3 regions of the Desulfotomaculum sp. OF05-3 genome follow, and region 3 is predicted to be linked to each of the others. Evidence: riboswitches for the same ligand, from Rfam matches in the RefSeq annotation. Region 3 holds a riboswitch; each other region holds the start of a gene.

Region 1 (10,721 bases), on a different contig from region 3:
TGACGGGTGGCGGTCACGCCCGAAAAAGGTCTTGCCCTCCGGGAAATAGGCTTCTTTGGGTTTCCGGCATTTGCCGCAGTATAAAAGCCCGTCCTCCCCGGTGTAATCCTCCGGCTCGGCTGTGGTGTCGGTCATAGGCAGTATGGTGTTGTGGATTGTATCGGTCATAGGCTTTCTCCCTCCTTGAATGAATAGTCCGGTATGCCTTTCTTTGGCTTCTCTTTGGCAGCGTCCTCCTGCGCCCACTTGTAAATGGTGGCTGCATGGCTCTGGTACTGCTTCCCGGTGGAAGCGATGTGGCAGGAAAGGCGGTCAAGGTAATACTCCCACTTGCCGGGGAAGTCCTGTTCCAGCTCCAAAAGTTCTGTGTCAGAAAGAAATACATTTTTATATCTGCCATAAGCGGCGGGGGGCTGCCCCTCACTCGCTCCTTTTGTTTGGCTCTCTATTAGGTTGTTTATATTAGTTTGGTTAGGGGACGGTTTTCCGACCGTCATAAGGTCAGTTTTCCGGCTGTCAGTTGGTCGGTTTCCCGCCCTTATGAGGGGCGGTTTTCCGTCCGTCAGTTGGTCGGAAAACTGTACCACTGGGATAGGCGGCACTTTCACATACAGACGGTTGGCGGCAGAAAAGCCCGTCCGTCTGCGTTCCAGCAGCCCGGCAGCGTCCAGTTCGTTCAGTGCGCCCTTTATGGTGGTGCAGCCTTTATCCAGCATTTCCGCTATCTCTGCTATGGGGTAGACAATGTATGTCCGTCCCTCGCTGTCCTGCCAGCCGTTCTTCTGCGAAAGGGTGGAACGGTCTAACAGCAGCGCATATAACTCTCTTGCGGTGTGGGATAGGTCTGTTTCCAGCAGGAAACGGGGGTAAGGCAGGTAAGCGGGCAGCTCCGTTCCTGCGGTCATATAATCAGCGATAGGGTTCACCTCCTTGTGGTGTCTGTCTGTGGGTTCTGTTACGCTTTTAGGGGGCGTTTTTAAGGGAAAAGGATAAATGTATCACGCACCCTTTGACACCCTCCAAAAAAGCCTTGATTTATGCGGGTTTGAAATGCCCTAAAGCGTGACATTTCTCCCTTTGTTTCCGCTTCCGTTTGGCGGCGTTTATCCGCTTCATGCGTCCGGCGCAGTCCGGGCAGTATTTCCCCCGGTTGGATTTTGGGAAGAAGAACGCCCCGCAGACAGCGCAGCGTTTCCGGCTTCCCCGGCGCAAGAGGGCGGCTTCCAGTGCTTCATCAAGGGGCAGGACAGCGGCGGTAAACCAGCGGCAGAGCAGCGAATAGCTGATACTCTGTACACACACGCAAGGCTCGCCGTCCTCCAACAGCAGGCAGTTCCCGCTGTCATAGTTGCAGCACTCATGCACAAGGCGGCGGGCTGCCCGGTACTGGCGGTAGTCCATGCGGGGGATATTACCGTTCATGGCTCTGCTCCTTTCTGCGCTGCGGCTCGCTCCGGCGTAAAATCTGGTCGATATTGCCCTTGACAGTCTGCAAGCGGCGGTACTCCTCCCGTTTTGCCCGGTAATCGTTGTAGCCGCTGTTTTTCTCTTTGATAAGGCTTTCAATCTCTGCTTGCAGGGATTTATAGCTCGGCAGCTTGGAAATGCCGTTCTCCCTGAAATAGCGGGCGGCTGCGTCTGCTATGATAAAGTCACTTTCATGCTTCTGACGGTAGGCTGCTTTTGCTTTGGCGTTTTTCTGCTGTTTCAGCCCGTCCCGGACAGGGCGGGTCTTGGAATAGGCAAGCACCTGCCGTTGCAGCTCCTTTTTCCCGTTCAGCGTCTTTTCCACCTGCTTCAACCACGCAAGGCTTTCCTGCATGGCGGCATAGGCGGCAGAACAGGCTTCGTCCAGTTCCTCCGGGGAGGAAAAGCCGTACTGCTGATAGGCGGTAACGGTAGCTGCCATTTGCTTTAGGTTGTGCTTTGCCGCCCAGCGGTCATAGCCCACGCCCTTGCCCTCGGCTCGCTTGGCTTCCCGGTCAACCATGCGCTGCAAGGTGTTGTCTGCCGGGGTGGTTTTTGCAGCTTTTTCCCCTTGTAACGGCTTTTTAACTGCGGCAGGGTATTCGGGTATGGCTTTGGTCTGTTCGGCAGCTCTGTGGGCGTTCTGCGTGAGCAGGGCAAGGACAGCAGCCTTGTCAAAATCGTCCCCCAGCTTTCGGGCTGTGATAGGCTTTGTCCTGTCCGGCGTGAGGTAGGAAAGCCGCCCCCGGCTCTCCTTGACGGTCACACCCTCCCGCAGCAAAAGGGAAGAAAACTCGTCAAAGCTGCCAGCTTGGGAAAGTGCCTGCCGTATCGTCCGGCGCAGCTTCGCCTTGTCCGTTTCAAACTTGGTGGGCTTGGTCGGCTGTCCGGCGGCTTCTCTGGCGGCGTTCTCTTTGTCAAGGGCAAGCTGCCCTTTCTTTGCCGCCCAGTATTCCCGTTCGGTTATCCGTTCCTTGCTGCCGTTCAAGAGGTCGATTTGGTAAAGCCCCTCCCGGTGGCACATTTCCATGACTTCGCTCTTGAAATATTCCATAGCGGCGTTGGTGCAGCGGTGCTTGCAGCCCTCCAGCGTGTCGGCTGGTCTGTCCATGTAGGGCAGAAGCGGGACTTCGTAAATCCGCAGGGAGTTGATGACGATATGCACATGGATATTCCCGCTGTGGTTATGCCCGTCCGGGTGGGTGCAGATTAGGGCTTGGTGTCCGGGGAAATGCTCCTTGCAGAACTGCTCGCCCAGCTCCTGCGCCCGGTCTACGGTCAAGCCGTTGTCTGTCCCGTCCCGTGGGTCAAAGCTGATGATATAGTGGTGGCTTTTCACATCTTCCCGTTTTTGGTTTTTCTCATAGCGGAGATTGGCTCGCATACAGGCAACAGCGAAATCCTCGCCCCCGCAGTTGAGGGAAGAAATGCGGTAATCCTCCCTCGGTATCAGCCGCCCGTTTTCATCAAGGGTGGCTTTCATGGTAAACTCGTCATGCTCAAATGTGAGATAGGCTTCCGCTGCGCCATAGTCGGCGTTTTTAGAGCTGATATGTTTGAATGTTGCCAACAGCGTCACCCACTTTCTGCAAGACTTCAAACTTTAGGGCAGCAAGGTCGGAAACCGCCGCCCGTACCTCCCCGGCAAGCTGCGGATAGGGACTGTGCCACTCGTTCAGCGTCCGGGCTATCTGGTTTAAGTTGCCGCCGATCCTCCCGTATTCGGCGGTCAGCTTCCCGACAGCGGCAAGCAGCTCGTCATTGATGGGGGAAACGGTTATGATGGGGCGTATGGCTGCCCCGGTTATGGCTTGCCGGATAAACTCGGCTTGGCTCATGTGGTAAGCAGAAAGCCGCTGGGCAAACTCGGCGTATTCTTCCTCGGTCATGCGTGTTTTGACTACCCGGCTGCGGTGCGGCGTGTTGTATCGTTTCATAGGTGGTTGACCTCCTTTCTGTGCGTGGTGTCCTCTCACTAATAGGAGAAAAACAGGGTGTGAAGCGGAACTGTTTTTGAAAAATCCGAAAAATATTTTGAGGGGTTTTTCAGCGGCGCAAGCCGCATAAGCAGGGTTTGGGGAAGGCACTCCCCAACAAGATTCCCGCAGGGGCAAAATGAGCGATAAGCGAATTTTGGCACCTCGGTAGAATCTTGCTCTAAGAAACTGCCGGCCTGCCGTTCACTTGCTACTGCCACTTTTTCAGAAAATCTATAACCAGCTTTTTTTATAAAAGGCTGCGGGCTGGCGTTTTTCCCTTACTCCCTACAAACCACAAAAGAGCAGAATGGACGGACTTTCCGGCAAGAACTTTTCCGGCGGCTCGGTCTTTCCCGACAATAAGGCGTTTCGGAAGCTGCGTTTTGCCCGCTGTCTGAAAAAAATGGCAGCCTTTTTTGGTTTCACTGTCTAATACGGAACTTTTGGAAATTTGCCAAAAATGGACGCAAAAAAAGCAGCAAATCTTTTTCGGATTTACTGCTTCATGTGCCGCTGCGGTGCGGCGGGATGGATATTCAGTTGAAATAAAAGAGGATGGTGGTACTTTAGTCTATCGACTCTTTACTAACTATTAGGTAATCTTGAAAGATTTTCCTTGAATTTATCTAAAGAATGTTCATTGTTTCCCGCAAAAATAAGTGGAATTGTATATTCATATGATATGCCATTTTCATAGTCCGATAATTGTATTTTTATAGTATCATCCCTCTCATCTTTAGGTGCTATATATATGAATGAATTTTTATTTATATCAGATATTTTCCCTTTTTCAGAAGAAACAGTATAACCCCAGTCTGTTAAATTTGTCTTTATTGTAACTTCTGTTTCTGTTTCTTTTCTAGTCTGCAATGCTGTTTTATCGATTTGGATATCAAAAGGAGTCGAACCTAACAATTCACTGTTTATATTTACAAGTTCTTCTCCATTTGTTTTAGAAATATTAGATTCATCTTCATAATTTTGTTGAGATTCATCTTTTGGTGTTTCTCTGTTACATCCTAATAAAAAGCATAAAATAATTAGTACTAATACAGAAAGTTGTTTTTTTTGCATTTATTTCTCCTTTCATATTATCAAAGAAAGCACTGAGAGTACTTTCAAGAAATTTTGAAATATTCTCAATGCTTTCTATTTTTTGATCATAAACTTGCCGGTAATGATACTATGTTAATTTATCTCTTTCGCGTAACCTTTGTTGCAATATACACATGCACCATTCACCCATTTGTGAGACATTTCAATCGTCTCAACTTCATAAATGCTTACTTCTCCACAAATTAAACATTGTTTGTAATTATATACATGACGTGTCGCACATTTATCCCAGTCATCATATATACCAGGCATTTCATCTTCATATCCATAGTACTGGGGAGAACCCTAACTATGAGTATGAGCGGCAAATACAGTCATTGGAGCAGCTACAATTCCAGCTACTACTGAAAGTGCTAAAATAGATTTTCTTAAATTCATAAGTTCCTCCCTTTCCTTAAAAATACATAGCTCTTTGTTACATTGTCATTTTAACATAATAATTGGTAAAATGCAATAATTTATTTTCTATTTACGAGAAAATACTGTGCATATTATCTTATTTAGGAATAGTTAAGGCGGCTACCTAAATCTTTTTATTACTTTACCGCACATGAGCATTCCGACAGGTAATGAATCAACCATATTTACGGATGGGGATGGAAAAGCAACCATCACAGGCCTGAAGAAAGCAACACCATATCAGATCAGTCATAAGAAATATGGTTCTGTAAACGGCAAAACAGCCCTCGTGGATGCAAAAGATATCGCAAAGCAGTTTGCGGATGACGGTGACCAGACAACGACAAATGGAAAAACCGATAAGGATGAGAAAGCATCTAATAATAATGTAGATGTTGTAGTGGATGCTGACGGCAACTACAAGGTCATCGTGAAGAAAGACATCGACCACACAGTTGAGATCCCTGACACATGGGGTGAGGTCAAGATCGACTTAAATGATAAGACCATCACAGGTGACAAGGCAGATGATAATAATGAGGCAAAACCGGGACTGGAATTTGTCAAGGATGTTAACAGCAACGAACATCCGGGAACGAATCTTGAAATCGTAAACGGTACGATCAAAGGTGGAGACGGTTCTGCTAAACATCCAGATGGAGCAGCCGGTATCGGAGCCAGTGGTGATACAGCAGATGCCGGACTTATCATCGGAAGCAATGCAAATGTGATCGGGGGTAACGGTGCAGATGGCACCGAAGGCAAAGATGGAGGAAACGGCGGAGCCGGTATCGACGGTAACGGCAAGATCACTCCGACGGTCAATGGAACGGTAACCGGCGGCAACGGTGGTAAAGGCGGAGATTCCGCAGCCGGTACTCCGGGTAATGGAGGAAACGGTGGAACCGGAATCAGCGCAGGCGATAAGACCATCACCATCAATCCTAGTGGAACCGTCAAAGGCGGTGATGCAGGAAGCGGCGGAAACGCAACAGGAGATAACACGAATCCTGGTGGCAACGGCGGTAACGGCGGTACGGGAACCGAGACCACACAGCCCGGAAAGACCGATAATAACGGTGGTACAACATCGGGTGGAAATGGCGGTGACGGCGGAACTTCCAACAACGGCAACGGTGGAAACGGAGGAGACGGCGGCAGCGGCTCCACAGGGGAAAATAATAACAACGGCGGCACCAGCAGTGGCGGCAACGGCGGAAATGGCGGCGACTCTGACAAGGGTAACGGCGGATCCGGCGGTAATGGAGGAAGCTCAGGCGAAACCGGAGGAAACGGTGGTAACAACACCGGAGGCAACGGTGGAAATGGCGGAGATTCCAACAGCGGCAATGGAGGATCCGGCGGAAACGGTGGAGACTCCAACAGCGGCACCGGAGGCAACGGTGGCAATGGTGGAGATTCCAATAACGGCACCGGAGGAAACGGCGGAAATGGCGGTGGCTCCAACAACGGCACCGGAGGAAACGGCGGAAATGGCGGTAACTCCAACAACGGCAATGGAGGAAACGGCGGAAACGGCGGAGACTCTAACAGCGGAAATAATGGAAACGGCGGCAGCTCCGGCAGTAACGGTAACAGACCCGGCGGAAATGGCGGCGGCTCCAACAATGGCAATGGAGGAAACGGCGGTAACAACGGCGGAGGCAACTCTGGAAATAACTCCGGAAATAACTCCGGAAATAACTCCGGAAATAACTCCGGAAATAACTCCGGAGACAACGGCGGCAATAACGGTGGTGATAACTCCAATACCAATGGGAATAACAATTCCGGAAGTACAGGTAACACAGGTAATACACCAGATGCAGGTAATACAGCCGGCAATGATTCCGGAAATAATGCCCATAAAGGAAATAAAGGAAACAGTACCGGCAACAGTAATGCCGGGCAGAAGGATCCGGCAGAGGATGACAGCCTGAACGATGCTGCGGATGAAAGCAGCCTGACAGGTGATGCAGATGGCAGCGATGCAGACGGAAGTGATGCAGATGGCATACAGGAAGAGGAGAGCATCCATGCAGACAGCGACAGCGTTGAGAATGGTACGGACAGTGACAGCCATATACCGTTTGGTGAATGTGGTTTCCACTGGATCCCCATTGTATGGCTCCTTGTAATCCTGGGTTATACCGTAGTACGTGTGAAGAAGCTCCGTGATGAGTCAGAAGAAGCCTAAGGAGGAAAACAGACATGGAAAACACGAAACCGAATAAGAAATTATACATTGTAGTGGAAGTCATACTGTTTGCAGTATATATCCTGATAGGTGTCCTGCTGTTCGTCACGGAAAAGCACTGTGCTGCAGACGCATTCATCTTCTGGATCGGACTTGTGATCGCAGCAGTCTGTGCAGTAGTGCTGGGAATCCATGAGAACAGAAGGATCTAAGAAGTAAAAAAGAAGAAGTAATTTTAAGAAAACCAAATGGCTGTGATGGCTGTTTGGTTTTCTTGCGCTAAAAAGACCGGAAAGGATCATCGGATATCCCGGGAACCGGTTCGTCCTGAGACAGATCCTTTGTAAGCGCTGAATAACCCACCGTCTTTCCATTCCAGCTAATTCATGCGACAATCATTCTAATCCAAGTGAGTTAAGACATTGGACAAGTTTGGTTCAAAGTGAAGTGTTGCTTGTCCAGTATACTCACACCATTGATGGTATCGATCATCTGCCAGTTCTTCTTACCGACACAGAATCCGCGGATTGCACGTTCTGATGCATTGTTGTCCATCGGAACATCTCCATCGGTCAGGAAAACCCGAAGCAGCACGGTAAAGGTACTGCTTCGGGTTTTTTACTGTTTGGCCTTATATGCTTCGCCCCATGCCCGCATGGAATCCAGAATGGGTTTCAGACTTTTTCCGAGTTCCGTCAGAGAATACTCCACTCTCGGCGGTACTTCGGCGTAGACCTTGCGGTTTACAAGTCCGCTTTCCTCCATTGTCCGGAGCTGGGCGGTCAAGACCTTCTGAGACACATTGCCTACGGACTTTTTCAGTTCGCCGAACCGCTTTGTTCCCGGCATCAGGTCACGCAGGATCAGCACCTTCCACTTATCCCCGATGAGGGTCAGCGTAGTCTCCACGGGACATGCAGGGAGTTCTTTTTTTGCGCTTGTTTCGTTCATTAAAAAAATCTCCATAAAATTTTTCAAGTGCCAAATTGCCGGAAAACCCAGTAATGGTGCAATCGTTTCTTCTTGGTAACTACATATTAGTTTCTATTTGGTAACTACAGCACAATAATGTGCTTACTTCACGAATTGGAGCTACGGTATTATTATAATGCCAGAGGCAAACGAAAGCAAGCCCAATTACCAAGGAGGTTACTCAAAATGAAAAAATTTCTTTCTCTCACGCTGGCTCTTGCCATGCTCGGCACGGCCCTCACCGGCTGCAGCTCCAAGGACGCCGCATCCCTAACATCCGCTGAAAGCACCCAGCAGACGGCGCCTGTCCGGCAGGAACAGAGCCAGGCTGAAAAGGCGCTGGCGCTTATCAACACCTTTGCCACCGGCGATACAGACACCGCCCGCAGCCTGCTATCTGATGGCTACATCCAGCACAATCTGGCATACGGCACCGGTGCCGGTGAGCAGGTCGCCTTTGACATCTTCCGCTTTGACGAGAATGGCAAGATCGCCGAGCATTGGGACGTGATGGAGACCATCGCAGATCAGTCCACCTGGCAGAATCAGAACGGCAAGTTCTGATCGTTACCCGGAGGTAACCATACCACAATATTGTGCGTACTTCACAAGCCGTACAAATCGCATTACAATCAAAACATCAAGAGAAAACAACAAATTTTTGGAGGTATTTATCATGAATAAAGTCGTAGAATTTCTGAATGCCAACCCTGTACAGTATCTGGCTACCGTTGGTCGTGACGGTAAGGCAAAGTGCCGCCCGTTTATGTTCGCCGGCGAACTGGACGGCAAGCTGTGGTTCTGCACCAACAACACTAAGGACGTCTACAAGGATATGCAGGCAAACCCGGAGATCGAGATTTCCGTTTCAAGCCCGGAGTATGCATGGATCCGCCTGCACGGCAAGGCTGTGTTTGAGAACAACATGGCTGCCAAGGAAATGTGCATCCAGAACCCCATCGTGAAAGGTCAGTACGGCGAGGCTGCCAACCCCATCTTTGAGGTGTTCTATCTGGATAATGCCCACGGCGTTATCGCTGACTTCTCCGGAAACCCTCCCTACGAGTTCTAAGGAAATAAGACAGAATATTGCAATCTTTGAGGCGGGGGGGGCAACTCCCCACCGGCGGTAAAGTCCGCAAGCCGAAAGGCATGATACGGTGAGATTCCGTAACCGACGGTATAGTCCGGATGAAAGAAGATAGAAGAATGCCCGATAGTCTATCACAGCCATCGGGCATTACACGATCCCGGCAATACCCGCAGTGCATTAGAGGTGTTCTGCCTGTATGAAGCGGATGGCGAGTATTTTGACATCAGTGACCCGGCACACATCGTCCGGGACAGCTTCACCATTGGAAGAGAAGCACAGGAAGCACCGGGCTACTATGTGGGGGAAGGCTGCATCGGCTGCAAGCTGTGCTATTCCGTCTGTCCCCAGAAGTGTATCGACATCACAAAGAAGCCGGTAGTTATCGACCAACACCATTGCTTGCATTGCGGGCAATGTGCGGAAATTTGCCCCAAACAGGTTATCGAAAAGAGGGTTTGACTATGAACCATAGGGAAAAAAGACAGTTTCTCATTCAGGCACTTTTGAAAGAACGCCCAGAATATCGGGATATGAGGATTCCAACAGAGCCGGAGAGCCAGCGCCAGCTTTTGCGGGGACTGATGAATATTCGTGCGCCCCGGCGTATGGATGCGGAGGTTCTGAAAACTCAGGACGAATATCTGCAAGCTGAAACCGCCGCAAAGGGCATTACCGATCTTGACGACCTGACGCCTGTTCAGCCGGGGCTGTATTTCTGGCAGGGGGATATTACAACGCTTCGGTGTGACGCCATCGTCAATGCGGCAAACTCCGGCATGACCGGCTGTTATATCCCGAACCACCGCTGCATCGACAACGCCATTCATACCTATGCGGGTGTGGAGCTGCGGCTTGCCTGTGCGGAGCTGATGGGGCAGCAGGGCTATCCCGAGCCCACCGGACAGGCAAAGATCACCCCTGCATTCAATCTGCCCTGCAAATATGTCCTGCACACGGTTGGGCCGATCATTGAAGGGGGTGTGACACGGCGTGACCGGGAGATGTTGGCCTCCTGCTACCGCTCCTGCTTGGAGCTGGCGGCGGAAAGTAGTCTGGAAAGTGTGGCGTTCTGCTGTATTTCTACAGGAGAGTTTCATTTTCCCAACGAGCAGGCGGCGCAAATCGCCGTGGAAACCGTGAAACAGTTTATGAATAGAAATACCGGTGTAAAGAAGGTGATCTTCAATGTTTTCAAGGATTTGGACAAAGCCATATACGAAAAGCTGCTCAGAGCAGATTGAGCGATTGAAAGCTGCATTGCAGGACTGTGACGCCGTGGTGATCGGTGCCGGAGCCGGTCTTTCCACCTCAGCCGGATTTGTTTACACCGGCGAACGGTTTGAAAAATACTTTTCCGACTTTGCGGCAAAGTACGGCATCAAGGATATGTATTCCGGCGGCTTTTATCCCTTTGCCACGCCGGAGGAGCATTGGAGTTATTGGAGCCGATACATCTACATCAACCGCTATATGGATGCCCCCAAACCGGTCTACGATG
Region 2 (10,721 bases), on a different contig from region 3:
TTTCTTACGGTCAGCGCAGTAAATGCGCAGACCTACTGATCAATTAAAACTGTCTCATAAGATTTACCATCTCGATTGCGGAAAGTGCACAGTCATATCCTTTATTTCCGCCTTTGCTTCCGGCACGGGCGATAGCCTGCTCGATGTTCTCTGTTGTCAGGACGCCGAAGAGTACCGGCATCTTCTCTGCCAGTCCCACCTGAGCGATTCCCTTGGAAACTTCACTGCACACATAATCATAGTGTGTGGTATCACCGCGGATCACAGCGCCGACACAGATGATCGCGTCATACTTGCCGGACTTTGCCATGGCAGATGCCGCAACCGGGATCTCGAATGCGCCCGGAACCCAGGCCGCCGTGATATTTTCTTCCTCCACACCGTGGCGGACAAGTCCGTCAACCGCTCCGCCTAAGAGCTTATTTACGATGATCTCGTTAAAACGGGAAGCTACGATCCCCACTTTCATGCCTTCCGGTGCTACAACTTTTCCTTCTAATACCTTGATCTCTTTCATGATGATTCTCCTTTTCTTTCTTATGTTTTCTGCAATGAACTTTCCATTCTATCACACTTTAATTTTTGTAAAGATATGTCCCATCTTGTCCTGCTTCGTCTTCAGATAGAAGCTGTCGTACTGCTGCGGATCGATCTCGATCGGCACGCGCTCATGGATCTCAAGTCCGAAGCCGGAAAGTCCGTAGATCTTCTCCGGATTGTTCGTGAGAAGTCTTAAGGACTTCACGCCGAGATCCCTTAAGATCTGTGCCCCGATCCAGTATTCCCTGAGATCCGGAGCAAAACCAAGCTTGATATTGGCCTCCACCGTGTCAAAGCCCTGCTCCTGAAGCACATACGTCTTTAGTTTGTTGATCAGACCGATGCCGCGGCCTTCCTGGCGCATGTAGAGGATGATGCCACGGCCTTCCGCCTCCACCTGGCGCATCGCGGTCTGGAGCTGTTTTCCGCAGTCACAGCGCATGGAACCGAACACATCTCCGGTCAGGCACTCGGAATGCACGCGGCAGAGCACATCCTCGCCGTCCCCGATATCACCTTTTACAAGAGCAACATGGTGCTCGCCGGTAATATCGTTCACATAGCCGTAGATCTTAAAGTGTCCATACTGGGTCGGCATGTCCGCGCAGGCCTCCTGCACCACATGTTTTTCATGGACACGGCAGTAATCCTGCAGCTCCTTGATCGTGATGAATTTCAGTCCGTACTCCTTCGCCAGCTTCCACAGGTTTGTGGTCCGCATCATGGTTCCGTCTTCCTCCATGATCTCACAGCACACGCCGCACTCGGAAAGTCCCGCCAGACGCATGAGGTCCACAGTTGCCTCGGTGTGGCCGTTTCTCACAAGGACACCGCCGCGCCTTGCCACGAGAGGAAATACATGGCCCGGTCTTCTGAGATCCTGAGGCTTTGTCGCCGGATCCACACACTTCATCATCGTGTAGGAGCGCTCCGCCGCGGAGATTCCTGTTGTCGTGTCCACATGGTCGATGGAGACCGTAAATGCCGTGCAGTGGTTATCCGTGTTCTCGGATACCATCTGCGGAAGTCCCAGCCGCTCCGCCACTGCCGCGCTCATCGGCGTACAGATCAGTCCCTTTGCATGACTTGCCATAAAATTGATATTTGCCTGCGTCGCGAACTCTGCCGCGCAGATCATATCTCCCTCATTCTCCCGGTCCGGATCGTCTGTTACGAGAATGATCTTTCCCGCCCGCAGATCTTCGATCGCTTCTTCGATTGTGTTGTACTGTTCGTTCATAGCTTCCTGCCTTTCTAACGTCCTTGTCCTTGAATCGTCTTCTCTAAAATCCATATTTCTGAAGAAACTCCATGCTGAGCCCCGAGTTTCCCTTCGCATTTCCTGCGGCATTTCCTGCGGCATTTTCACCGTCAGGCATTTTTCCCCGGTCCGCACCGGAATTTCTTCCGATATCCACAAATTTCTGAATATATTTCCCCACAATGTCGTTTTCCAGATTGACCGGATCTCCTGCTTTTTTCTTCAAAAGTGTTGTCTCCTCGCCGGTATGCGGGATCACTGACACTGAAAAGTTCCTATTTGTCACCGCCGCCACCGTGAGGCTAATCCCGTCGATGCAGATCGACCCTTTTTCCACGATCAGATCCAGGATCTTATCCGCACATGTGATCGTGACCCAGACTGCATTCTCTTCCCGTCTCATCGATTCGATCTGACCAGTTCCGTCAATATGACCGGAAACGATATGACCGCCGAACCGGCCGTCTGCCGCCATGGCCCGCTCCAGGTTTACATAGCTTCCGTCCCGCAGTGCTCCGAGGCTGCTTCTCCTCACAGTCTCCGCCATCACGTCGGCGGAAAACTCGTTATTTTTCATATTTGTGACCGTAAGGCAGACACCATTGACCGCGATGCTGTCACCGATCTTTGTTCCTTCCAGAACTTTTTTTGCTTTTACCGTCAGTGTACCGGAATTTCCGCGCAGGGAAAGTGCCTTCACCTGTCCGAGTTCTTCTACGATCCCTGTAAACATGCTCTCATTTCCTTTCCCATTTTCAATCTACTGAATATCTGAGCATCAGATCATCCCCGATCGTCTCCACCTGTCTCAGCGTCAGCATCACGGCTTCCGCCGGATGCGCCACACCGATCCCGGAAACCGGAGTCTTCGCGCCGGCACCGCCGAAGATCTTCGGTGCGATAAACGCGCAGATCTCGTTTACGATCCCGGCTGACAGCGCCGCGTCATTTAAGGTACCGCCGCCCTCTAAAAGCACGCTGTCGATGCCCTGTTTTCCAAGATATTCCATGAGCTTCCCAAGATCCACACGCCCGTCTGCGTCCGGGACCGACACGGTCTCCACGCCGGCCGCGTGAAGCTGTTCCGCTTTCTCTTCCGTTTCTTTACAGCCTTCCCCGGAATACTCCCCCGCATACGCTACGATGGTCCGGTACTCCTTTGCCGTTTTCACGATCTGTGAATCCATCGGGATCCTGAGTCCGCTGTCGCAGATGATCCGCACCGGACTCTTCAGCCCGGGGATCCGGACGTTTAACATCGGATCGTCTGCCAGGACTGTGCCGATCCCCGCCATGATCCCCATATACTGGTGGCGCAGCTCCTGCACCTTTTTCCTTGCGCTCTCTCCTGTGATCCACTTGGAGTCGCCGGTCCGCGCAGCGATCTTTCCGTCCGCCGTCATGGCGTATTTCATGACCACATAGGGCGTTTTCTTTGTGATATAATGAAAGAATACCGGATTTAACGCATCGCATTCCTCACGCATAAAGTCCTCTTCCACCCGGACTCCCGCTGCTCTTAAGATCGCCACTCCTTTTCCTGCTACCAGGGGATTCGGATCTCTTGAACCGATCACAACTCTTGCGATCTTCTGCTCGAGGATCGCCTCCGTGCAGGGCGGTGTCTTTCCGTAATGGCAGCACGGCTCTAACGTCACATAGAGTGTCGCGCCCTCCGCACTTTCCGTGAGCGACGCAATGGCGTTTCGCTCCGCGTGAAGTTTTCCGCACCGCTCATGATAACCTTCCCCTATGATCCTTCCGTCTTTCACGATCACAGCTCCCACGAGGGGATTCGGGCTCGTCCAGCCAAGTCCCCCCTTTGCAAGCTCAATGGCCCGCAGCATATAATCCCGGTCCGTCATCTTTTTCACTCCTCTTTCCGCAAACCTGCCTTACAGGCGCAATCAGAAAGTTCCATAGGAATTTTCTGTTAAAAAAACCTGTAAAGTAGATGCCTACAGGGTTTTCCATATTCGGTCCGTTGTTTCATTCGGAAATATAACTTTTCTGCAATTCACAGCTTTCCCGGATCAATCTCCCGTTACACAAAAAAGCCCTGAAACAGTTTCCTATTCCAGAGCTACTGATCCGATCTTCCGTGATCCGGAATTCCTCGATCCCGTCCTCTTTTTCGAGTACCGGATCACTTCCGCATATCACAAACAAACCTGAAATTCTTCTTTCATCCAGACTATACTGTCGGCCCCGGAATCTCACCGGATCATGCCTCTCGGCTCGCGGGCTTTACCGCCGGTAGGGATTTGCACCCTGCCCTGAAGACTCATTATTGAATTGTCCTATCGCTGACCGTCATTTTCATCAGCGGTTGTTTACAATATACTCCCGTTCTCCGTATTTGTAAAGTATTTTCGATAGGAATTTTCACAGAGGATCCCTTTACTCAAAATTCTTGCATGGTACCTGATTTCCTGTTATACTTGATATATTAAGCACTGTCTATTTTCGCAACATAAGGAGGAAATTCGATGTTCAACTTTAATTTCTATACCCCGACCCGCGTCGTATTCGGAAAAGAAACCGAATACCGGATCGGAAAGCTTGTAAAAAATGTCAACTGTAAAAAAGTCCTGCTCCACTACGGAAGCGGCAGCGTGATCCGCTCCGGTCTTCTCGGACGGATCAAAGAGTCCCTGGACGCGTCCGGAGTCACCTATGTGGAGCTTGGCGGTGTTGTCCCAAACCCACGTCTTTCCTTAGTCCGCGAGGGGATCGAGCTCTGCCGAAAGGAGGGCGTTGATTTTCTTCTCGCTGTCGGCGGCGGCAGTGTCATCGACTCCGCGAAAGCCATCGGTTACGGTCTCGCGAACGACGGTGATGTCTGGGATTTCTATGAGCACACCCGTCAGGCATCCGCATGCCTTCCGATCGGCGTTGTTCTGACCATCGCGGCTTCCGGAAGTGAGATGAGCAACAGCTCTGTTATCACAAACGATGAAACACTGGAAAAACGCGGCTACAACAATGATATCTCCCGCCCTGTATTTGCTGTCATGAACCCGGAGATCACAATGACTCTCCCGCCGTACCAGACAGCCTGCGGCTGCACCGATATTCTGATGCATACCATGGAGCGCTATTTCACAAACGGCGGAAATATGGAGATCACCGATGCCATTGCGGAAGGTCTTATGCGCACCGTGATCACGAACGCGAAGATCCTTGTGGACGATCCAGACAACTATGACGCGAGAGCCGAGGTGATGTGGTCCGGAAGTCTCTCCCACAATGGCCTCACCGGCTGTGGAAACGATGGCGGAGACTTTGCCTCCCACCTCTTAGAGCATGAGATCGGCGGAATGTTCGACGTTGCCCACGGTGCGGGACTGGCGGCGATCTGGGGCAGCTGGGCGAGATATGTGATCGATAACTGCACTCCGCGTTTTGCGAAATTTGCAGTGAATGTCATGGGTGTTGAGCCTGGAAAAGATGACATGGAGACGGGTTTAAAGGGCATCGAGGCCATGGAAAACTTCTACCGCGCCATCAATATGCCGACAAACTTAAAGGAACTCGGCATCGATCCGACAGAAGAACAGCTTGAGACTATGGCAAAAAACGCGAGAATCGCTGCAGGCGGCCCGAAGGGATCCGCGAAGAAGTTGGAAGCGGAAGATATGCTTAAGATCTATCAGATGGCTGCAGGAAAATAGCAGAAATCTATCAAAATTATATGAAGAAAACCGGGATGCCGCCTATCTGCGCAGCATCCCGGTTTTCATATAATACCATGAATCCTTGTTTTTTTTTAAAAAACGTGCCTTGGCACATTCTCGCGCCTCGCGCGGTCGCTTGCGACAATCTACATCTTCGCGTGAGTGCACATCTTTGGAATTCCTCGGAATTTCCTGTTACATAAAATAAGACTGCCGTCCAGCATAAGCCTACTGATACGGCAGTCAATTTTTTCATCTACACGTAATCTCTGACCAGAAAGACCGGCTTGATCGCCATGATCTCATCGAATTCCTCCTGGGTGACGGATACATCCGCGTTGGTCTTTTTCAGATCATTTTTTACAACGTCAAACGCGTCCTCCACAGACTCGGCACGCCCCTCACGGACAGCACGCTGCATCCGCTCTACAGTCACCGGATGAAGGTAACAGGCCGGAACCGGAAGTCCGAGATGGAGGCTGTCCACATACCCCGTAACGGCTTTTTCCGCCGCTGCAAGACGTTTTTCGATGGCTTTCCGATTATTCGTACTCGTCGGCATGACATTCGCTCCGGAGAACAGAAAGATCGCCGCCATTCCAAAGAGGACAAAGTATACGGCAAACGCATCATGGTTCATAAAGGAGAATACGCCGTATGCAAGCGCCGCCGCCCCCATGACTACCATGAATAAGGCAAGCCATTTGTAAAACGGCTTTGTCTTCTCATACGTTCTCTTTTTCTTTGCCGCATTGGTGAGCTCTGTGAACAGGGACAACCGCTTCGTGAGGGCTGCTTTTGCCTGCTCCAGGACATTTACCGTCTCCTTCGCCTGCTCAGAAAGCGGAATGAGACATTTCTCCGCCTGCTTTTTCTCAGCTTCCGCAAGGCGCTTTTCCGCCGCTTCACTCACGGTCTTTATCTGCGGGAACCGTTCCTTCACGGATGCCACGAAAGCGTCCACCTGATCCTCATATTTAAAGTTGCACTGTTTTTCCTTACCGTCCTCATAGACAACCACCAGGTACGGCATGGTGGCAAACAGGCCTTTTCCGGTAAATCCGCCTTTGCTCATCGCCACGCGCTTAAAGACACGGGAGACGGAAGATACCGGGATGTAGAAGCGCCGCTCCAGATAAAAGCTGTTGAGGTACAGAGCCTCTTTTCCGATTCCGCAGGGACCGATCTTCTTACAGTGCTTTTTGTCCTCTGAAAGAATACTCTCCGGAATCTCTTTTTCTCCAAGTTTTGCCGGTTTTAAGAACATAACTCTCGCCTCCCAAATACTGAATAACCAGTATAAGCTGCCCTCAGCCTTTCACCGGGGCAGCTTATACTTTCTGCATCATCTGCAGTCAGACACTCCCAGCTTTGCAGCCTGTCTTTCGTGTCATTATAATCTTACATTATGCTGTCTGTTTCTTCGTTGCGCGGATGAAGATTCCAAGGAATACGACCGCAAGTACGATACCTACCGGGTACGCAACTGCAGTACCGAGGTTTAAGCACTCTTTTGCACAGAAGAAATATGTCATGGAAACAGCGCTCATGAAGGTTGCCGGAACTGCTGTGAGCCAGTAGTTCTTCTTTGCCTTGTAGAGGTACATGCTTGCTGTCCAGAGAACGATCATAGCCAATGTCTGGTTTGTCCAGCTGAAGTATCTCCATACGATGCTGTAATCCATATGTCCAACGATAGCGCCGATTCCAAGTAACGGTACGCAGAGAAGCAGACGGTTCTTCCAGTTCTTCTGGTCAACCTTGAACCAGTCAGCAAGTGTTAAACGTGCGCTTCTGAATGCTGTATCACCGGAAGTGATCGGGCAGGCGATAACACCTAACATAGCAAGAGCAATGCCGACACCGCCCATGGTCTTCTGGCAGACATCATAGATGGCTGCGGACTGACCGTTCTTCATGATCTCTGCGAGACCTGTGTTTAAACCACCTGTCACTTCGTAGAGAGAGCATCCTGCTGCTGCCCAGATCAGGGCGATAATACCTTCGCATACCATTGCGCCGTAGAATACGAAATGCCCCTGTTTCTCAGATTTCATACAACGCGCCATAAGAGGTGACTGTGTTGCGTGGAAACCGGAGATCGCGCCGCAGGCAACGGTGATGAACATGAAGCTCCATACCGGTGTTCCGCTCGGATGCATGTTTCTGAAATTGCTCCAGATCTCCGGGATCACATATTCCGGTTTTGTGAAGATACCAAAAGCAACACCGAGTGCCATGATAATCAGGCAGATACCAAAGATCGGATAGATCTTACCGATGATCTTGTCGATAGATATAAAGGTTGCGATAAAGTAGTAAGCCAGAATGATCCAGAGCCACATCTCTTTGTTTACGACAAGGCCCTGTGCTCCGCCGTTGCTGAACAGGGTTACGATCAGACCGGCCGGACCAACTGCGAAAACAGTACCGACCATGACAAGAAGTACAACACTGAATACACGCATCACGTTCTGCATCAGGCCGCCGAGGTAGATTCCGCATACCTCTGAGATCGAAGCACCATCATTTCTCTCGGACATCATGCCGGAGAAGAAGTCATGAACACCGCCGGCAAAGATCGTACCGAAGGTGATCCACAGAAATACGATCGGTCCCCACAATGCACCCTGCATGGCTCCGAAGATCGGGCCCAGACCAGCGATATTAAGAAGCTGGATCAGAAAGAGTTTCCATTGGGGCATGACTACGTAGTCGACACCATCGTTGATTCTGACTGCCGGTGTCTCTCTGTCATCCGGACTGAAAATGTTATTTACGAGGTTGCCGTAGACAAAGTAACCTCCGATTAAAAGTGCCAGACAGACGAGAAAACTAATCATACAAATCCCTCCTTGAATATACATTATGCTTAGTTCTTTTTCTTTAAGCAAATATATTATAGTATATTTTGCACAATATTTAAAGATGGCCTGCATGAACAGCATGGTTATCTGCACAAACGGCACTCCTTTCGCCATGAACGGAGTGCCGCAGCTTCTCTTTCTGTCAGCTGATCTTCAGCAGCTGTTTTAATGTTTTCAGTTTTTCTCTTCCCACCGGGAGTTCCCGGCTCTCATACCCCTTCATATGTACGGAAAGTCCGTTTCCGCTGCCTGCAAAAAGTTCCGAAATAAATGACAGATTTATGAGATAACTCTTATGGATCCGGAAGAATCCGAAGTCCGCCAGCTTTTTCTCAAGTTCTCCCAAAAGCTGGTTGACCTCATAGGATCTCGATGTGGTGTGGACCACACATCCGTGTCCGTCGGTCTCCGCATACACGATCTGGGCGATCTCCAGAAACAGGATTCCGCGGCTGGCCGTCACAGGGATCTTGCCGAATACCGCTGCTTCGCGCCTCTCTTCCATACCTGTGTTTTCCTGCTCTGCTCCCTGTTTTTCTGCTGCTGCCGGTTCCGTTTTTCTCTCCTGCTCCTCCATTTGCCACGCAGGATCAAGTTTTCCTTCCCCAATGCATTTTTTCACAACATGGTGCACCCGCTCCGGATCGAACGGTTTTAAAATATAATCATCGATCTCCATCTCGTATGCTTTCGCGGCATACTGGGAATAGGCGGTAGCAAAGACGATCTTCGCCCCGGGAAACAGTCTTTTTGCCGTGGCCGCCAGCGTCGTCCCCTCCATGTCCCCGAGGTCCATATCCACAAAGATCAGATCAAACGAATCCGCCTCATTAAACATCTTTAAGGCGTCCGATCCGCTCTCTGCTTCCGTGATCTCACAGTCCGGACGCACTTCCTTCACCCTGCGGATCAGCATTTTTCTTGCCGGTCTCTCATCATCGATCACTGCGATCTTCAAAACATCTCCCCCTGTCTCTCATAGTTTCCCCAATGTATAAAATAGTCCGGTCGTAACTGTTCAGTAGGTCTGCGCACTTGCTGCGCTGACCGTAAGAAAACATAGGCTGGAAGGCAAAAACCCCATCAGCGAAGCTGATCTGGAATGGATTTTTGCACGTAACTATGAAGGTACTGAATAGTTACGTCCGGTCACAGTATTTTCCTGTCAGCTCTCTGCCTGATACGGAATACAGAACGAAACATCCGCCCCGTCATCCGTATTCCGGATCTCCAGCCCATAACGCTTTCCGTATGTACTCTTCAAACGTTCATTCACATTTTTTAATCCCACACTGCCGGTCTTGTTTCCGGTCAGGATCCTCTCTGCCTCTTCCGGTTCAAAACCTTTTCCATGGTCCCTGACCCCGATCCGCACCAGATCCTCTCCGGTTCCGCTCTGCATCCGTTTTGCCGAGATCTCCACTCTGCGCACCCCGTCCGCGCTGTTTCCATACCGGACAGCGTTCTCCACGATGGGCTGCAGGATAAAGGACGGAACCTGACAGGAGAGACCGTCTTCCACGTTGATCTCCACCCGAAGCTTTTCCTCAAATCTCGCCTCCTCGATCTCCAGATACGTCCGGACATGATTGATCTCCGTATCGATATCCAGCATGTACTGGTCATTCTCCAGAGTCTGGCGGTAGTAGGACGCTAACGTTAAGATCAGGTCACTGGCCTTTCCCGCGTCCTCATCACAGATGCAGGAAATCGTATTCAGCGCGTTGTAGAGAAAATGTGGGTTTACCTGGGACTGCAGCGCCTTAAACTCCGCTTTTTTCCGCAATTTCTTCTGATATTCCACATTGTAGACTCCTAACTGTGTGGAAAACATCTTCGCAAGTTCCTCCAGAAAATCCCCGATGCTTCGTTCCACACGGCGTCTCTTTTTCACGACAATGGACAGACTTCCGATCTTCTCATCTCCGGCCATGACCGGAACTGTCACCGTCACGAGGGCGTGAAACAGCGGCCGTATCTCCTCTTCGAGATCTTCCTCCCAGATACATTCTGCTTTCATTCCTTTTGCCGGTCCTGTCAGATGTTCCAGAAACTTTTCCCGGCGGAAACGGCTGTCATCGATCAGGGAGCTCACCGCCAGAACTTCCTCTTCATCCGTGATGATCACCGCCTGACATGGAATCTCACCAAAAATGATATCAGTCACAGCCTCCATATTTTCCCGCTTTCCGAAACCTTTTCTCAGATAGACGAGACTCTTGTCCGCGATTCCCATGGAAAGGCGCATCCGCTCCGCAAACAGGCTGTCCTCGCGCATATACACCATATCAAAGGTCTTGAAAAAGAGCACCATTCCCACAGAATTCATGACGATCATCGGAACCGCGATCTTTCCCACAAGCTCCATCGCCGCAC
Region 3 (10,721 bases):
ACGCATCCGGTAGACATCGTCGAAGGAGCGCATGAAAGACTCATAATTCTCATAGGGAAGTCCCGCGATCAGATCCAGGTGCTGATGGGTGTTCCGGTAATCGTAGACCCGGTCCACCGCCTGTTTTAGTTTCACAAGGTCCATGTGTCTGTGGATTTCCTTGATCGTATCCGGGTTTGTGGACTGGACACCGATCTCAAGCTGAATCAGCCCCGGGCGCATCTTTCCGATAAGTTCCAGTTCCTCCTCATCGAAGATATCCGCGGAGACCTCGAAATGGAAGTTTGTGATCCCATTGTCATGTTCCACGAGATAACGCCAGATTCCTAACGTGTGATCCCGCTTACAGTTGAAGGTTCTGTCCACAAACTTGACCTGTGGAACCTTGTGGTCCAGGAAAAACTGCAGTTCCGGGAGTACCAGGTCCAGACTCCGGAAACGCACGGTTTTATCAATGGAAGACAGGCAGTAGCTGCAGGAGAACGGGCAGCCGCGGCTGCTCTCGTAGTAGACGATCCTGTTCTCGAATCCAGCCATATCGTCATAGTAGAACGGGATCTCATCCAGGCTCAGAAGGCGCTGGGGACCACGTTCCACGACCTCGCCGCTCTCAGCGCGGTAGGTAATTCCCGGAATGTGATCTAAGTCTAAGCTTGCTGCACACAGTTCTTCCCTTTTCAGATACGCCCGCACAAGCTCCGTAAACGTCAGCTCGCCTTCCCCGCGCATCACGCCGCAGACATCCGGCTCCCTGGTCAGCACTTTTTTCGCGTCATAGGACACTTCCGGTCCGCCGAGCCAGATCTCCACCTCCGGCAATACTTTCTTCACGTCACGGACGATCTCCATGATGTAGGAAATATTCCATATATAACAGGAAAAGCCGATAAAATCCGGCTTTCTCCTGTAGATATCCTGTAAAATTAAGTCCATCTGGTGATTGATGGTGTATTCTCCGATCTCGATATCCGCCCACGGGATCTTCGTCCTAGCAAAGGCGCGCAGACTGTAGACACCCGGATTCGAGTGGATATATTTGGCGTTGATCGCCGCCAGCAAAAATTTCATTCGTTCCTCCGTTATACCCGGTACTCGATCTTACGGCCTGTCGGGTTGTACTGGTAATAGCGCACACCCGCCGCATTCAGCATTCTCTTGGATGCCCGTGTGGACGCGTCGTTCGCGTACTTATCGCTCTCGTAGACGATGGTCTGGATGCCCGCCTGGATGATCGCCTTCGCGCACTCGTTGCACGGGAACAGTGTTACATAGAGCTTGCTGCCTTCCAGACTGCCGCCGCGGTAGTTTAAGATCGCGTTCAACTCACTGTGTGTCACATAGAAATATTTTCTATTATACGGATCCTCGTCTATCTTATCCCACGGGAACTCGTCGTCGGAACAGCCCTTCGGGAATCCGTTATAGCCCATGGACAGGATCTTGTTGTCCTCGCTCACGATGCACGCGCCGACCTGTGTGTTCGGATCCTTGGAGCGCATGGCAGAAAGCTTTGCAACTCCCATGAAATACTCGTCCCAGGTAATGTATCCGTTTCTCTTTTCTGACATAGATCGTCCTCCATTTCATATATGTAACTGCCCAACGCTCTCACAGTTACGGGTAAAATCCATTTCTCATTTTAATTGATTGTACTTTTGCCTTTACTGCAGCCACCGCAGCAAGCGCAGGCCTTCCAGCAATTTTATATGTTCACAATATGATATCCGGCTGCCTTGCACAGGCGGTTCATGATCGCCTGGCCGAGCTGGTCTTTGGAAAAGCTCTCGGAGAAAATGCAGTCAACCTTTCTGGCATCGAAATCACGCAGAACTGCAAACAAGTTGTGGGCCACCGTCTCCTCGTGTTCCCGGCTTCCGATCACCTCGAGGTTTCCGCCCTGGTACATGTCCTGACTCTCCTCGGTGCAGATGATGCCGACTTTCTTTCCCTCTGCTTCCGCTTTCTTTGTCTGCTCATTGATGTAGGCAACGACCTTGTCCATGTCGCCTTCCACCAGTGTCATGTCCGCCTTCGGGGCATAATGGCGGTACTTCATTCCCGGCGCCTTCGGCTTGATATCGCCGCCGACCGGTCCTAAGATCACTGGATCGATATCCACCTGGCCCAACGTCTCACGCAGCATCTCAATGGTGATCGCGCCCGGGCGGAGAAGTGTCGGGATCTCGCCGGATACATCCACGATAGTGGATTCCACGCCGATTCCCACAGCGCCGCCGTCGATGATCATCTCGATCTTTCCGTCCATGTCCTCGATGACATGTTCCGCCTTTGTCGGGCTCGGTCTTCCGGAAGTGTTGGCACTCGGTGCCGCGATCGGAACACCAGCGAGATGGATCAGGCAATTTGCTACCGGATCCACCGGCATGCGGACCGCAACGGTATCAAGACCGCCGGTGGTTCCGTAAGGTACGATGTCCTTTTTCGGGAAGATCATGGTCAGCGGACCCGGCCAGTACTTTTCAGCCAGTTTCCGGCCCGCCTCCGGGATCTCCTTCACGATCGCCGGAAGTTCTTCCATACAGGAAATATGGGCGATCAGCGGGTTGTCGGACGGACGTCCTTTTGCCGCGTAGATCTTCTTTGCCGCTTCCTCATTCAACGCGTTGGCACCAAGGCCGTAAACGGTCTCCGTCGGGAACGCCACGAGACCGCCGTTTTTCAAGATCTCAGCCGCCTCTAAAAGCCCTGGATTCTTTTCCAGCGTCTCTCTTGTCTTCTCTTCCTCTTTGATACGAACTACTTTTGTATTCATGTTCTGCACTCTCGATTCTATTACTCAAATGTCCAGAAAACCTGTGTTTCTTCTATACGGTTTCCCATTTTTACGCTCATGCGGCGGTATCGCTGTGGCCTGCCGCGTAATGATAAAGGTGCTGCATAAAACCGCAGCACCTTACTTTGTTCAATTGCGTATTCAGTTTAGCACATGAAAGTTATGGTTGCAACAGATTTCCGGCGGATTTACAGGCTTTTCCGGCATCGTTTCCATTCATTTCAATTTTTCTGTTCTTCTTAATATTGCTGTAATAATGATCTGTCCACCGGTTTCTCAGCACTTTTTACTATTTCCTGAAACAGTGCCTTAGTCTTTCCACTTTCTGATCTCTTTCAGCCCTGAAAGGATCGACTCCACAAAGCTGTCGTAGATCTGGTTGCCCTTCTCCGCCGTCGCCCCGCTTGGATCGCCGCCGATTCCGATGGGCTTTCCGTCCTCGGTCTCCCACTCTTCTGAAACCCAGCCAAGAGTGATCGGGCCATATACGGTGAATGTCTTGTTTCCCATGAACTTTCTCGGGATTCCCGCCTCGGAGGTCTCCAGCTTTACTGTCTCCGGGCGCTCCGCGAGAACCATGGATGTCTCCATCTCACCGCCGTGGAAATCCCAGATATTTCCAGGTGTCACAGTGTCTTTTACCGCCTGGTTTCCGAAGAATGCGCCACAGTTGATGATAAATACGGCGATTCCGAGCTCACTTCTTACCTCCCTGCTTAAGACCTGGATGATCGGGGAGTTTCCGCCGTGGCAGTTCAAGATTGCGATCTTCCTGAATCCGTGATGCGCCAGGCTTTTGCAGATGTCGTAGAGAACATGATAAAAGGTATCCGGCTTTAAGGTGACAGAACCGCAGAAGTTCACATGTTCCGTGCTGAGTCCCACCGGGATCAGCGGAAAGATCAGCATCGGATAGTCCGGGATCTCCCGGTCTAAGGCCTCTTTGATCCGTCTCGCCGTTCCCTCCGCGATGATCTCGTCTGTACCCAGCGGACACTGGTTTCCGTGCTGTTCCAACGCTCCCACCGGGATCATGACCACCGTCTCGTCCTTGTCGACCTGTTCCATTTCCAGTCTTGTCAGTTCATTATAATATCTTACCATTTTATTTTCTCCGTTTCTTAAGTCATTGCCGCTTCACTATCTCATTTCGGTCGTTATCCGTCAAGTACTGCTGCCACCTGCCAGCGCTCACTTTTGTGCCTGCGCAGGCTTTTGCTCACTTCTCACATAAATTGTAAGTCCCCCGAGGCAGACACGGCTTTCGCCGTCTCTATCCCGGGGGAATCTCCCATTTCAGGTGTTATGCCGCCGTATTTTCAGTTTTCTTTTCTCTGTGAACCCCTGCATGGATGATCACGCTGACATGCTTATATACAAGTGCTGTTACGATCGCGTTCAGTCCGCATTTTACAAGGTTGAACGGAACGATCATGAAGATCGCGAATGTATACAGGTTTGTAACTGCCGGGTTGATCTTTGTTCCCATTGCGATGATGTTCTCGATTCCGCCGAAAGCAACTTTTGCGTAGAACGGAAGTGTGATCGCGCAGTTTACGAATACAGCGCCGACGATAGCACAGATGACACCGGCAGCGAGAGCGACCATAGCGGTCTTTTTCGTTTTATGTCTGCGGTAGATCAGGGCAGCCGGTACGGAGAACATGCAGCTTCCAATGATGTTTCCGAGCTCGCCGACATAGTAAGTGCTTGTTCCGTTTAAGAGCAGCTTTAAGAGGTTCTTAACGATCGCGATCAGAGCTGCCTGGGCTGGTCCCATGGCAAAGCCGCCGATCAGTACCGGGAGCTCCGCGAAGTCCAGCTTGTAAAACGGCGGTGCAAACGGAACCGCCACCTGGATCGTCTCCAATACGGCTGCGAGTGCGCTGAACATGGCGATCAGCACGAGATTTCTGACACTTAATACTTTGTTCTGGTTCATAATGTTCCTCCTTGTACTTGTTGTTCTTCTGTTACAAGGAATTGCTGTGCAGGATTGCCGGCTCACACGGACTCGTGGGGATGATTCCCTGTCCATGTAAATAAAAAGACCCCGGACCATTGAAAAAGTCCGGGGCTTGAATGAACTACTCCTGTCATACAATTTCTTCTCTCATCCAGACTATACTGTCGGTTTTGGAATCTCACCAAATCAGCTGCTTTCGCAGGTCGCGGACTATACCGCCGGTGGGGAATCGCACCCCGCCCCGAAGAACGATATTTATTTGTTCGTTAACAGAATATCACATTTTGCTTCATACTGCAATATTTTTTATTCTTAGCGGAAATGTCCATAAGACTGTCCTGCCGCCATACCACCGCGGAGCTCTGCCATCTCGCTGACTGTCACGAGCTGGTAACCTCTTCTCGTGAGTTCAGGAATCAGCGTCTCTGCCGCAATGACGCTCTGCTCATAGAGATCATGCATCAGGATGATATCTCCATCCTGCACCTGTCTGAGAACTGTGTCGATGGTGTGCTGCGCGTTTCTCGTCTTCCAGTCCAGTGTATCCACGGACCAGATGATGGACGGCATTCCAGCCTTTGCGAGGACCGCCTTACTGGCATCATTGATCTTTCCTCCCGGCGGGCGGACACCTTTCGGCGCGTTTCCGCCTGCTGCCACAATGGCATCGCGTGTCTGATTTAAGCTCTGTAATATCTCTCCCTCAGACATTCCTGTCAGATATGTATGTGCCCAGGTATGGCTGTCTGTCTCGCATCCGAGATCCGCCATGCGCTTTACGGTAGACGCATAGGACGCAACTCGGTTGCCCACCATGAAGAATGTGGCTCTTCCGCCGTTCGCTTCCAGGGAATCCAGGATCCGGGGCGTATACTTCGACGGACCGTCATCAAAGGTCAGGGCAACCATCGGTCTTGTCGGGTCAACGCTCTTTCCATTCGGGCCTTCCGGTACCTCCGCACCTTTTCCCGTCACCGTTACCCAGAGACCATCCACACGGAGTCCCTGTCCTTCGGTTCCCGCAGTCTCCCCGTTCTTCACCAGAGTTGTCCAGGAGCCATTCTGATATACAGAGTAATAAACATCATAATTCTCCGCAAGCTGTCCGGTAAATGCCATGCGGACCGCTTCTAACGGCATATCTGTCTCGGTGCTTCCATTCGGAGTCATATTTTCCTGCCAGGAAAGCCATCCGCTTCCGCTTAAGTTCACCTGGTAAGAAAGCGTGCCGCTCATTCCCTCAGGTTGTCCCTGAAGGCTGGCGCGGATCGCCGTCACATAGCTTCCGGTTCCAGCACGCGCTGTTTTGCTGTCACCATGATACCCACTCCAACCGGTTCCATGCTCATAAATTCCGTAAACTGCGCCCATATCCGCCGCATATGCCGGATCACCGGTGATTCCCACCGATGCAGCGCAGATCAATACAGCCGCCAGCACCGTGCGGACTGCCTGTCTGATCTTCTTCCAATCCATAAGTTCCCCTCTTTTCCCAGTGATCTTCTCACCATATTGATCGTATTTGTAACTGTTCCATACCTTCGCAGCTACTCATGCCCATATTTTAACATGAAACTGAGAATAAAGGTACCTCTTCCAGACCTTTTTCGTAAATTTCAGAAAAACGTCAGAATTATAACAGAAATCATATTTTAACACTTGCGCACATCATAGCGCGAGCTTGCCTGATCTGCATTTTTTTTATATAATGTAGTATGACTTACAGGGGTTATTTATCGAAAGGAGTAACAAAAACATGATTCAGAATCTGAATGAAGAATTATTTTCCTTTATCAAAAAGAGTCCGACCGGTTTCCATGCTGTTCATGAACTGGCAAACTACCTGACCGAGGCAGGCTTCGAGCGCCTCGCTGAGGGCAATACCTGGAATCTTGCTGAGGGCGGAAAGTATTTCGTAACCCGCAACCAGTCCGCGATCATCGCATTCAAGGTATCCCGCAAGGATTATTCCGGCTTCCATATCGCGGCAAGCCACAGCGACTCCCCGACCTTAAAGATCAAAGAGTCTTCTGAGATGAACATCGAGAACCAGTATGTAAAATTAAATGTTGAGAAGTACGGCGGAATGCTCTGCGCACCGTGGTTCGACAGACCTCTCTCCGTTGCAGGACGCATTATCGTAAAAGACGGCAACCGTCTCACAACAAAACTGATCAACGTTGACCGTGATCTTCTCATGATCCCGAACCTCGCAATCCATATGAACCGTGAAGTAAACGACGGTTACAAGTACAACATCCAGAAAGATATGCTTCCATTATACCGCATGAGCAATTCCGGAAAGGCATTCAAAGAGATGATCGCTGAGGAGGCAGGCGTCTCCGTTGACCAGATCAAAGGAATGGACCTCTTCCTTTACAACCGTATGGAAGGTACTGTATGGGGCTGCGACGGCGAGTTTATCTCTGCTCCGCGTCTTGATGATCTCCAGTGCGCATTCACGTCCACAATGGCTCTCTTAAACAGTGAGAGCGACCGCTGCATCCCGGTCGTTGCCGTATTTGACAATGAGGAAGTAGGAAGTGGTACAAAACAGGGCGCCGGCTCCACATTCCTTTACGACATTCTCCGCCGCATCAACCGCAGCCTTGGAAGAACAGAGGAAGAGTACCTCACGTCCCTCGCTTCCAGCTTCATGGTATCCGCGGATAACGGACATGCCGTACATCCGAACTACGCTGACAAGACCGACCCAACAAACCGCACCTACTTAAACGGCGGTCTCGTGATCAAGCACAGCGCAAACCAGAAGTACACAACAGACGCTGTTTCCGCAGCTGTTATGCGCTGCCTCTGCGAGCGCGCAGGTGTTCCGTACCAGGAGTTCTTAAACCGTTCCGATATCCTCGGCGGCTCCACTCTCGGAAATATCTCCAACGCGCAGGTTTCCTTAAACACGGTAGACGTCGGACTTCCGCAGTTAGCTATGCATTCCCCGTATGAGACTGCAGGCTCCAAGGATATGGCCTACCTGGAGAAAGCATTTGAGGAGTTCTTCAAATCCGCGATCCGTGCTGAGGGCGACGGTACGCTTGTACTTGAGTAATTCTGATAATAAAATCTGCCGGAAATATTCGTGTTTCCGGTGGATTTTTTATCCTTCCAGTCCAGATGACCGTGTGGAACGTTTCTTTTTTCCTTCTGCCGCCTGGAAAAGCAGTTTTTCCGTCCCAATTGGTAAAAGAATCATAGCATATTGAACTTTTAAATGCCATATCGGATCGTTAAAAACAGGTGGACCTTTTTTGTATAATATGACAATTTTATTTCTCTTCATTTGTACATTTTTCCTATCTCATTGCTTCTTATTCAGGTACTCCATGATCCCCATATGAATCGTATATGCCAGCTTATCCTGGTACTCCCCGCTGTTTAAAAGCGCTGCTTCCTTCCGGTTGCTTAAGAATCCGCACTCCACGATCACGATGGGGCATTTCACATGCAGAAGGAGGTAGTAATTGGCATTCGCCTTCGGAAGTCTCCGGTTCTGGTCCCCCAGGACATAGTCAAACCGGTCCTGCAGGATCTCCGCCAGCGCCTTTCCCTTTGACGAATCCCGGTAATAGAATACCTGTCCGCCAGAGACGGATTCCTCGTGATAGCTGTTCTGGTGGATGCTGACCACAAGGTCCGCGCCGCTCTCCTCAATGATCTCACACCGTTTCTTCATGTCCGCCATCTTTTTCCGGCTGTCCGTTTCGGAATAAAGTCCCGTGTCCGTCTCCCGCGTCATAATGACCTTCACATCATCCTGTTCCAGGTACGTTTTCAACCGCTCCGCCACAGCCAGGTTGATATCTTTCTCCAGGCTCCCGTCGACTCCAACCTTGCCGGGATCTGTTCCGCCGTGTCCGGCATCGACCACCACCACCGGTGTCTCTTTTATGTAGGCGTCACCGCTCCCCGTCACATGGATACTTCCATATTTCACCGCCATGACCACCATGGCGAGCAGGCATATGCCGAGAACCGGCTCTATCACTTTCTGCTTCATGCTCTGTTTCCCCGAAAATCCGCTCTTCATAATACTCTATTTCATGGGGGACCCGTTTATGTGCGGATTTTCCTGTCTCCGTTCAATCCAAAAAAGTTCTGGATTCTGGCTTCCGCTCTTATCGCCATCATCAGCTGAATCCCTATATTTCCCTCAGTGTTTTCAGATTTTTTTCATACACTTTCCTGCATTGACACATCAATATGCCATCTGTATAATAGAGTCAGACAACACGAAAGGTCAGGTTTTTAACATGGCAAATGAAAAACTGAAATTCGTCTGCGATTACATGGAAGGCGCCCATCCGGCTATCATGAATGAGCTGCTCTCCACAAATATGATGCAGACTTCCGGGTACGGTCTCGACGAGTTCTCTGAATCTGCCCGGGATAAGATCCGTAAAGCCTGCGGTGCTCCAAATGCGGGAGTCTATCTCCTCGTGGGCGGAACCCAGACAAACGCTACCGTCATCGACGCACTTCTCCGCTCCTATCAGGGCGTTCTCTGTGCGGAGACCGGTCACATCGCAGTCCATGAGGCCGGTGCCATCGAATTCGGCGGACATAAAGTGCTCCCGCTGCCCCATACATATGGAAAGATCACAGCTGCCCAGGTCACCTCTTATATGGACACCTTTTTATCTGATGATAACCATGAGCACATGGTCATGCCGGGCATGGTCTATATCTCCCAGCCGACGGAATACGGAACCCTGTATTCCCTGGAAGAACTGACCGCCCTCAGCGAGACATGCCGTAAGTACCATCTCCCGCTCTATGCGGACGGCGCCAGACTTGCCTACGCTCTCGCTTCCCCGGAAAATGACGTAACATTAAAGGATCTTGCGAAACTCTGCGATGTCTTCTACATCGGCGGAACGAAATGCGGAGCGCTCTTCGGCGAGGCGGTCGTAATCCCGGATCCGGCGCTGATCCCGCACTTTTTCACGATCATAAAGCAGCACGGAGCGCTCTTCGCGAAAGGCCGCATCCTGGGGATCCAGTTCGATACCCTGTTCACAGATGATCTGTACCTTCATATCGGGGAATCCGCCCTCGACTGCGCAGCCGCGATAAAATCCGCGTTAAAGGAAAACGGTTACCAGTTCTTCCTTGAGACTCCGACAAACCAGATCTTTATTATTCTGGAGGACGAAGTCCTGCACCGTCTGGAAGAGCAGGCGGAATTCAGCTTCTGGGAAAAATATGATGACTCCCATACCGTGATCCGGATCGCCACAAGCTGGGCGACAACGAAGGAACACACTGACGCGCTGATCGAGCTTTTAAAGATGAACCGGGCTTGACCTGATGCTCCCGTACAGCGCCTGGTTCCGTCCAATATTACATATTTCAGGAGGTATTTCCATGACAGACAGACAACAGCTGATCGTAAACAACGTAGATACCGTAAAACAGCTCATCCTCGACGCAGAGCGCTGGATCTGGGCTCATCCGCAGACCGGTTACACCGAGTGGCAGGCCCACGACTATCTCGCAGAGAAATACGAGGCACTTGGATACACACTCGTCAAAGCCGGAAACATTCCGGGCTTTTACACCGATGTTGAGACAGGAAAACCGGGACCAAAGGTAGCGATCTTCGGTGAACTGGATGCCCTCGATATCGCGAACCATCCGGAATCCGTAAATGGAATGACCCACTGCTGCGGACATAACGCCCAGTCCGCTGCACTTTTAGGAATCGCAGCCGCATTGAAACAGCCCCACGCCCTCGACGGTCTCTGCGGATCCATCCGCCTCGTTGTCGTTCCGGCCGAGGAGATGATCCAGCTTGCATTCCGTGAGGAACTCCGCCAGAAAGGCATCACCAAGTACAACGGCGGTAAGACCGAATTCATGTACCGTGGTCTCTTAGACGGCGTCGACATGGCCATGATGGTTCACGGCATGACAAAGGGATCCAGCGTCAACGAGGACGGAGAT

The links. A riboswitch is a leader RNA that binds a small molecule or an ion and turns the genes downstream of it on or off. The one in region 3 is predicted to bind FMN.
Region 1: linked by a shared signal. The riboswitch ahead of DXA87_RS00660 (4Fe-4S binding protein) and the one ahead of DXA87_RS01790 (ECF transporter S component) in region 3 are both predicted to bind FMN.
Region 2: linked by a shared signal. The riboswitch ahead of ribD (bifunctional diaminohydroxyphosphoribosylaminopyrimidine deaminase/5-amino-6-(5-phosphoribosylamino)uracil reductase RibD) and the one ahead of DXA87_RS01790 (ECF transporter S component) in region 3 are both predicted to bind FMN.

Annotation. Positions count from the first base shown of each region.
Region 1 covers NZ_QWGO01000001.1:153,481-164,201, reverse strand. Annotated here, with positions in the region: gene DXA87_RS00730 (ATP-binding protein) at 1-168, opposite strand, end outside; gene DXA87_RS00725 (replication initiator protein A) at 165-905, opposite strand; gene DXA87_RS00720 (cysteine-rich VLP domain-containing protein) at 1,036-1,422, opposite strand; gene DXA87_RS00715 (relaxase/mobilization nuclease domain-containing protein) at 1,412-3,037, opposite strand; gene DXA87_RS00710 (plasmid mobilization relaxosome protein MobC) at 3,009-3,404, opposite strand; gene DXA87_RS00700 (hypothetical protein) at 4,032-4,520, opposite strand; gene DXA87_RS17850 (hypothetical protein) at 5,113-7,158, shown strand; gene DXA87_RS00685 (hypothetical protein) at 7,173-7,370, shown strand; partial or broken gene DXA87_RS00680 (transposase) at 7,639-7,746, opposite strand; gene DXA87_RS00675 (helix-turn-helix domain-containing protein) at 7,777-8,109, opposite strand; gene DXA87_RS18290 (hypothetical protein) at 8,317-8,694, shown strand; gene DXA87_RS00665 (pyridoxamine 5'-phosphate oxidase family protein) at 8,807-9,202, shown strand; FMN riboswitch at 9,221-9,337, shown strand; gene DXA87_RS00660 (4Fe-4S binding protein) at 9,407-9,682, shown strand; gene DXA87_RS00655 (protein-ADP-ribose hydrolase) at 9,685-10,464, shown strand; gene DXA87_RS00650 (Sir2 family NAD-dependent protein deacetylase) at 10,409-10,721, shown strand, end outside.
Region 2 covers NZ_QWGO01000009.1:56,302-67,022, forward strand. Annotated here, with positions in the region: gene ribE (6,7-dimethyl-8-ribityllumazine synthase) at 44-517, opposite strand; gene DXA87_RS06820 (bifunctional 3,4-dihydroxy-2-butanone-4-phosphate synthase/GTP cyclohydrolase II) at 569-1,780, opposite strand; gene ribE (riboflavin synthase) at 1,824-2,534, opposite strand; gene ribD (bifunctional diaminohydroxyphosphoribosylaminopyrimidine deaminase/5-amino-6-(5-phosphoribosylamino)uracil reductase RibD) at 2,557-3,666, opposite strand; FMN riboswitch at 3,975-4,089, opposite strand; gene DXA87_RS06840 (iron-containing alcohol dehydrogenase) at 4,291-5,475, shown strand; gene DXA87_RS06850 (ATPase P) at 5,735-6,745, opposite strand; gene DXA87_RS06855 (carbon starvation CstA family protein) at 6,885-8,321, opposite strand; gene DXA87_RS06860 (LytTR family DNA-binding domain-containing protein) at 8,488-9,303, opposite strand; gene DXA87_RS06865 (LytS/YhcK type 5TM receptor domain-containing protein) at 9,511-10,721, opposite strand, start outside.
Region 3 covers NZ_QWGO01000002.1:39,761-50,481, reverse strand. Annotated here, with positions in the region: gene DXA87_RS01810 (B12-binding domain-containing radical SAM protein) at 1-1,068, opposite strand, end outside; gene DXA87_RS01805 (dCMP deaminase family protein) at 1,080-1,568, opposite strand; gene DXA87_RS01800 (L-threonylcarbamoyladenylate synthase) at 1,703-2,773, opposite strand; gene DXA87_RS01795 (creatininase family protein) at 3,104-3,898, opposite strand; gene DXA87_RS01790 (ECF transporter S component) at 4,098-4,736, opposite strand; FMN riboswitch at 4,896-5,013, opposite strand; gene DXA87_RS01785 (polysaccharide deacetylase family protein) at 5,073-6,236, opposite strand; gene DXA87_RS01780 (M18 family aminopeptidase) at 6,517-7,827, shown strand; gene DXA87_RS01775 (hypothetical protein) at 7,876-8,058, opposite strand; gene DXA87_RS01770 (N-acetylmuramoyl-L-alanine amidase) at 8,077-8,775, opposite strand; gene DXA87_RS01765 (beta-eliminating lyase-related protein) at 9,029-10,081, shown strand; gene DXA87_RS01760 (amidohydrolase) at 10,143-10,721, shown strand, end outside.